2 regions of the Agrobacterium sp. rho-8.1 genome follow, and region 2 is predicted to be linked to the other one. Evidence: predicted binding sites of a transcription regulator. Region 2 holds the regulator's gene; the other holds the start of a gene.
What was found. Region 2 encodes HrcA, which represses chaperone genes, less so after heat shock. Its sites were predicted from a motif close to GTTAGCACTCNCNNNNNGNGAGTGCTAAC; they were not measured.
Positions count from the first base shown of each region.

Region 1: the regulator HrcA is predicted to act here: its motif matches at 1,682-1,710, upstream of groES (co-chaperone GroES).

Region 1 covers NZ_CP192788.1:496,029-499,447, reverse strand. The annotation lists gene chrA (chromate efflux transporter) at 268-1,599, opposite strand; gene groES (co-chaperone GroES) at 1,769-2,065, shown strand; gene groL (chaperonin GroEL) at 2,130-3,419, shown strand, end outside.
Region 2 covers NZ_CP192788.1:6,400-9,818, reverse strand. The annotation lists gene grpE (nucleotide exchange factor GrpE) at 98-733, opposite strand; gene hrcA (heat-inducible transcriptional repressor HrcA) at 846-1,937, opposite strand; gene rph (ribonuclease PH) at 2,099-2,815, shown strand; gene rdgB (RdgB/HAM1 family non-canonical purine NTP pyrophosphatase) at 2,834-3,419, shown strand, end outside.

The sequences.
Region 1 (3,419 bases), 490 kb from region 2:
CAGACTTTCAAAGATGCCAGATTTTCACAAATAATGCATGGGCGTGACATGACAAACCGGCACGCTGATTACAAGAGAAAAGGTTTCTTCTCGAACAAAGCGCAGACACGAAAACCCATCTTTTGCACGGCGGCATACCACGATGACACGCCTCACGTGTTTGAAAGCATTACGGCTGGCCTCCGCAACCAGGCGCCTTCGATGAAGAGAATTCACAAGGTTGAGGGCAAACAATCCAATGGTGGCATCGTGTCGTGCGCCAACGCATCAGATCAGCCAGAGGCGCAAAACACCACCTGCAATGCCAAGTGCAAGCACCGGCATCACGCCGACTTTCCAGCGCATCAACATCAGGAGCGATAGACCCAGAAGGCCGGTCGCGAAGGGATCGAGCGTACTCCAGACCGGCCAGGACATGCCGGGACCGAAGCTCGGTACGATGGCGATGCGTTCCACCTGCGCAAACAGCACGTGCAAGCCAAACCAGATGGAAAGGTTGAGAATGACCCCAACGACAGCCGCTGTGACAGCCGACAAGGCCGCCGACAGAATTGCATTGTTGCGCATCTTTTCAACATAGGGCGCGCCGAGAAAAATGAAGATGAAGCTGGGCACAAACGTCGCCCAGGCCGTGACCATCGCGCCGAAAATGCCCGCGACCATCGGGTCCAACCACTCGGAATGGCGGAACCCGGCGAGAAACCCGATATAGGGCAGAACCAGCACCAGCGGACCGGGCGTCGCTTCGGCCAGCGCGAGACCATCCAGCATTTCGCCTGCTGTCAGCCAGCCATGGGTTTCCACCGCCACCTGCGCGACATAGGCCAGCACCGCATAGGCGCCGCCGAAGGTCACCACCGCCATGCGCGAGAAGAAGCTTTGCAGGGTCGCCAGTGTTGCCGGCGCTGAAAAGAGATAGATCAAGACCAGCGGGATCTGCCAGATCATCAGACCCAGAACGAGCCCCCTCACCCTCGACAGAAACGTCACGGGCGCGGCATCATTTTCGGCGTCAGTGTGTGCCTGGTCGGTCTGGTCACCAAGCCGCGCGCTCAGAAAGCCGAGCAGGCCGGCGGTAAGGATGACGAGTGGAAACGGCAGGCCAAAGACGAAGAGCGCTATGAATGCGGCGGCACCGATGGCGGCCAGAAAGCGGCTGACCAAGGCGCGTTTCGCCACCCGGATCAAGGCCTCGATAACGATGGCCAGCACGCAGGCCTTCAGGCCGAACAAAAGACCGGGCAGCCAGTGCGTATCCTGATAAAGGCAATAGGCAGCGGCAAGGGCCACGATGGCGACGAAGCCGGGCAGGATGAACAGCGTACCGGCAATGATGCCACCGCGCACGCCGTGCAACAGCCAGCCGATATAGGTGGCGAGTTGCTGGGCCTCCGGGCCCGGCAGAAGCATGCAGTAGTTGAGGGCGTGCATGAAGCGGGCGTCCGATACCCAGCGTCTTTCATCCACCAGAACGCGGTGCATCATGCCGATCTGGCCTGCTGGTCCGCCGAAGCTCAGAAAGCCAATACGGGCAAAGACCGAGGTGAGTTCTTTCAGGGTCGGTTTGGCAGTTGGTGGCGGGCTTACAAAATCTGTCATGAACCGCTGATAACCATTTTACATGAAATATTTCCGACAGGGCGTTCTTGACTCACCCAGAAGACACCCCTATCTCTGCCTCGCTAGCACTCTCCAATGAGGAGTGCTAACACTTATCAAGCGGACCTTTGAGTGGTCCGTACAGGTCATTTGATCGAGGGATTAGACAATGACAAGCACAACTTTCCGTCCGCTGCATGACCGCGTCGTCGTACGTCGCGTTGAGTCTGAAGCAAAGACCAAGGGCGGCATCATCATTCCTGATACCGCCAAGGAAAAGCCGCAGGAAGGCGAAATCGTCGCTGTTGGCACCGGCGCTCGCGACGATAGCGGCAAGCTCGTTCCTCTTGATGTCAAGGCTGGCGACCGCGTTCTGTTCGGCAAGTGGTCCGGCACTGAAGTCAAGCTCGACGGCGAAGACCTTCTGATCATGAAGGAATCCGACATCATGGGCGTTATCGGCTGATTGAGCCGGTTCTTCTCACTTTTCCATGACAACCAATGGGCCATGAGCCCGGGAGTTTGCTACAATGGCAGCTAAAGAAATTAAATTCGGCCGCACAGCGCGCGAAAAGATGCTCCGTGGCGTCGACATTCTCGCAGACGCAGTGAAGGTAACGCTCGGTCCTAAGGGCCGTAACGTCATCATCGACAAGTCCTTCGGCGCTCCGCGCATTACCAAGGACGGCGTTTCCGTCGCCAAGGAAATCGAACTGGAAGACAAGTTCGAAAACATGGGCGCACAGATGGTCCGCGAAGTTGCTTCGAAGACCAACGACATCGCTGGTGACGGCACCACGACTGCGACCGTTCTTGCACAGGCCATCGTTCGCGAAGGCAACAAGGCTGTTGCAGCCGGCATGAACCCAATGGACCTCAAGCGCGGTATCGACCTCGCAGTGTCCGAAGTCGTGAAGGACCTTCAGGCCAAGGCCAAGAAGATCTCCACGTCTGAAGAAGTTGCACAGGTCGGCACGATCTCTGCAAACGGCGACACGCAGGTTGGCAAGGACATTGCTGAAGCCATGCAGAAGGTCGGCAACGAAGGTGTTATCACCGTCGAAGAAGCCAAGACCGCAGAAACCGAACTTGAAGTCGTTGAAGGCATGCAGTTCGACCGCGGTTACCTGTCGCCTTACTTCGTCACCAACCCTGAAAAGATGGTTGCTGACCTTGAAGACGCTTACATTCTTCTCCACGAAAAGAAGCTTTCGAACCTTCAGGCCATGCTGCCTGTTCTCGAAGCTGTCGTTCAGACTGGCAAGCCACTCGTCATCATCGCTGAAGACGTTGAAGGCGAAGCTCTTGCAACGCTCGTCGTCAACAAGCTGCGTGGCGGCCTGAAGATTGCTGCTGTCAAGGCTCCTGGCTTCGGCGATCGCCGCAAGGCCATGCTTGAAGACATCGCGATCCTGACCGGCGGTACCGTTATCTCCGAAGATATCGGCATCAAGCTTGAAAACGTCACGCTCGACATGCTCGGCAAGGCGAAGAAAGTTTCGATCACCAAGGAAAACACAACGATCGTCGACGGTTCGGGCCAGAAGTCCGACATCGAAGGCCGCGTTGCGCAGATCAAGGCTCAGATCGAAGAAACATCTTCCGATTATGACCGCGAAAAGCTGCAGGAACGTCTTGCCAAGCTCGCTGGCGGCGTTGCCGTCATCCGCGTTGGCGGCTCCACGGAAATCGAAGTGAAGGAACGCAAGGACCGCATCGACGACGCTCTCAACGCGACGCGCGCTGCTGTTCAGGAAGGTATCGTCCCAGGCGGCGGTACAGCTCTTCTGCGCTCTTCCACGAAGATCACCGTCAAGGGT
Region 2 (3,419 bases):
TCCCCGCCTTTGCGGCGAGGATGATAGCTTTTTAAAGTTTCCCGGACATTTTCAAAGCCGATATGGCCACCCGCTCAAGGATGGCCCTATGTTTTGATCAGGCGTCTTTTTCGTTGACGCTGCTGGTGCCAGGCTCGGCTGTCGTCGGTGCATCACCCTTCGGTCCACCCTTGGCAACGCCAACCATTGCGGGGCGCAGCACACGGTCACCGATCGTGAAACCGGCCTGAACCACCTGTACGACGGTATTGTTGGGAACGGCCGTGTTGGGAATTTCGAACATCGCCTGATGGAAGTTCGGATCGAACTTCTCGCCTTCCGCATCCATCTTGCGCACGCCGTGACGCTCCAGTGCAGACAGCATCGAGCGCTCCGTCATATCGACGCCTTCGATCAATCCGGCAATCCCGGCTTCGGAATTCGTCTTCAATTCCTCGGGGATCGTATCGAGCGCGCGGCGGAGGTTGTCGGATACGGCCAGCATGTCGCGGGCAAAGCCTGCGACGGAATAGGCCTTGGCATCCTTCACCTCACGCTCGGTGCGGCGACGCAGGTTGTCCATCTCGGCAGCGAGACGCAGGAATTTGTCGCGTAGATCGGCATTTTCAGCCTTCAGCACATCGATCGGATCGGGCTCGGACGTTTCAGGCGCGTCGTCTTCGACAGCCGTTGCCTCGAGTGCCTCGTCCACGACGTCTGCGTCAGGTCCGTTTTTCTTGGTATCGTCGGTCATGACGTTCTCCAGCTTTACATCTGTTATGGGTTGAGCCCGATATCGAGGTTTACCATGCAAAAATCAAGGCTTGCGGGCAAACCATCTCCTATTCGGTGGCAGGTTTTCGAGATCAGCGCCGTTTGCTGGCCAGCCGGGCCATGATCTGGGCCGTATAATCGACCATCGGCACGATGCGCGAGTAATTGAGCCGGGTCGGACCGATCACGCCGACAGCACCGACAACCCGGTTTTCATCGTCCCGGTAGGGCGCTACGATCAGCGAGGATCCCGACAGCGAAAACAGCTTGTTTTCCGAACCGATGAAAATTCTGACGCCCGAACCGGTTTCAGCCAGGTTGAGGACCTCGATCAGATTGTCCTTGCGCTCGAGATCATCGAACAGCAGCCTCACGCGATCGATGTCTTCTTCGCCGGCGAGCCCCTCCAGAAGATTGGAGCGTCCCCGAACGATCAGCCGCCCGAGCTTACCCTCCTCATTGTCGCCGGACCATACCGCGAGACCGCGTGTCACGAGATCCTGCGCCAGCGTGCTCAGCGCCGTCTGCAGCTCGGATTTCTGTTCCAGCAGCTGGGTGCGCAGTTCCGGCAACGTTTGTCCGGCCAGATGGGCGTTGATGAAATTGGCGGCCTCCGTCAATTGCGACGACGTAATTCCGGCGGGCAGTTCGATGATGCGGTTTTCGACCTGATTGTTGTCGCCGACCAGAATAGCAAGCCCCTTGGTCGGTTCGAGGCGAATGAACTCGACATGCTTCAGCACCGCGTCGCTCTTGGTCGTCAACACCAGACCCGCACCACGCGACATGCCAGACAGCATGCGGCTCGCTTCCGTCAGCAGCCCCTCGATCGGCTGCTCGCGACCTGAGACCGGGCCGATCTGCCGGTCGATGCTGGCACGCTGTTCGGCAGGCAGATCGCCCACCTGCATGAAAGCATCCACGAAAAAGCGCAGGCCGATCTGCGTCGGCAGGCGGCCCGCGCTGATATGCGGCGAATAGATCAGGCCGAGTTCTTCCAGATCGCTCATCACATTGCGAACGGATGCTGGCGACAGCGACATGGGCAGGACGCGCGACAGGCTGCGCGAACCCAGCGGCTCACCATTTTCGAGATAGCCTTCCACGATGCGCCGGAAGATTTCGCGCGAGCGATCATCCAGCAGCGCACCCGGTTCTTTTCCGATCGGAGGAGAGATGCTCATTACGTCCGTTCTTCATCCCGTCAGTTCATCACAGGAATATAGTCGCTTGCGCGCTTAAGTAAAAACGGAAATTCCGCATATACCCTGCACTGACCCGCTTTTCCTTTGCAAAAGGGCTGTCGCGGCCTTAGAAGGCGGAGATCAAAACGGAGACGAACCAGATGCGGCCTTCAGGCAGAAAAACCGATCAGATGCGCAAAGTGTCTTTCGAGCGCAATTTCTCGAAGCATGCAGAGGGCTCCTGTCTGGTCAAATTCGGCGACACGCATGTCCTGGTGACCGCCAGCCTTGAAGAAAAGACGCCACCATGGTTGCGCAACAGCGGCAAGGGCTGGGTGACTGCCGAATACGGCATGCTGCCCCGCTCCACCAACGAGCGCATGCGCCGCGAAGCCGCTTCCGGCAAGCAGGGTGGCCGCACGCAGGAAATCCAGCGTCTCATCGGCCGTTCGCTGCGCGCCGTGGTCGATCTTCAGGCGCTGGGCGAACGTCAGATCAGCATCGACTGCGACGTCATTCAGGCCGATGGCGGCACGCGTACGGCCTCCATCACCGGCGCGTGGATTGCTCTTCACGACTGCCTGAAGTGGATGGAAACCCGCAACATGATCAAGGTCGAGAAGGTTCTCAAAGACCATATCGCCGCGATATCCTGCGGTATCTTTGCCAGCCAGCCGGTGATCGATCTCGACTATCTGGAAGATTCCTCGGCGGAAACCGACGCCAATTTCGTCATCACCGGTTCCGGTGGCATCGTCGAAATTCAGGGCACGGCTGAAGGCGCACCTTTTAGCGAGGACGAATTCCTGACACTGCTGGGCCTTGCCAAGACAGGCTGCGCGGACCTCGTCGAGCTGCAAAAACAGACGATTGCCTGAGCCAGGGACGCGAGAACCATGCGCAAACTCGACACCAGAACCATCGTCGTTGCCAGCCACAACAAGGGCAAGATTGCCGAAATCGCCGATCTGATCGGCCCTCTCGGCTTTTCCGCCAAGTCGGCGGCAGAGCTGAATTTCGCCGAGCCAGACGAAACCGGTACGACATTCGAGGAAAACGCCGCCATCAAGGCGCTGGCCTCTGCGCAAGCGTCGGGATTGCCGTCGCTTTCCGACGATAGCGGTCTGGTGATCGATGCGCTTGATGGCAATCCCGGTGTCTACACCGCCAACTGGGCGGAAACGGCTGATGGTACCCGCGATTTCGCCATGGCGATGCAGAAGGTGGAGGACGCCTTGCAGGAACGCGGCGCGACCGAGCCTTCCGCCCGCACTTGCCGCTTCGTCAGCGTGCTGTGCCTGGCTTGGCCCGATGGCCACACCGAATTCTTCCGGGGCGAGATCGAGGGCAGCGTCGCATGGCCTCCACGCGGCGATAGCGGCTTCGGCTACGATCCGATCTTCCAGCCGCAAGGCTATGAGACAACATTTGGCGAGATGACATCCGAGCAGAAGCACGGTTGGAAACCGGGCGACCGCCAAG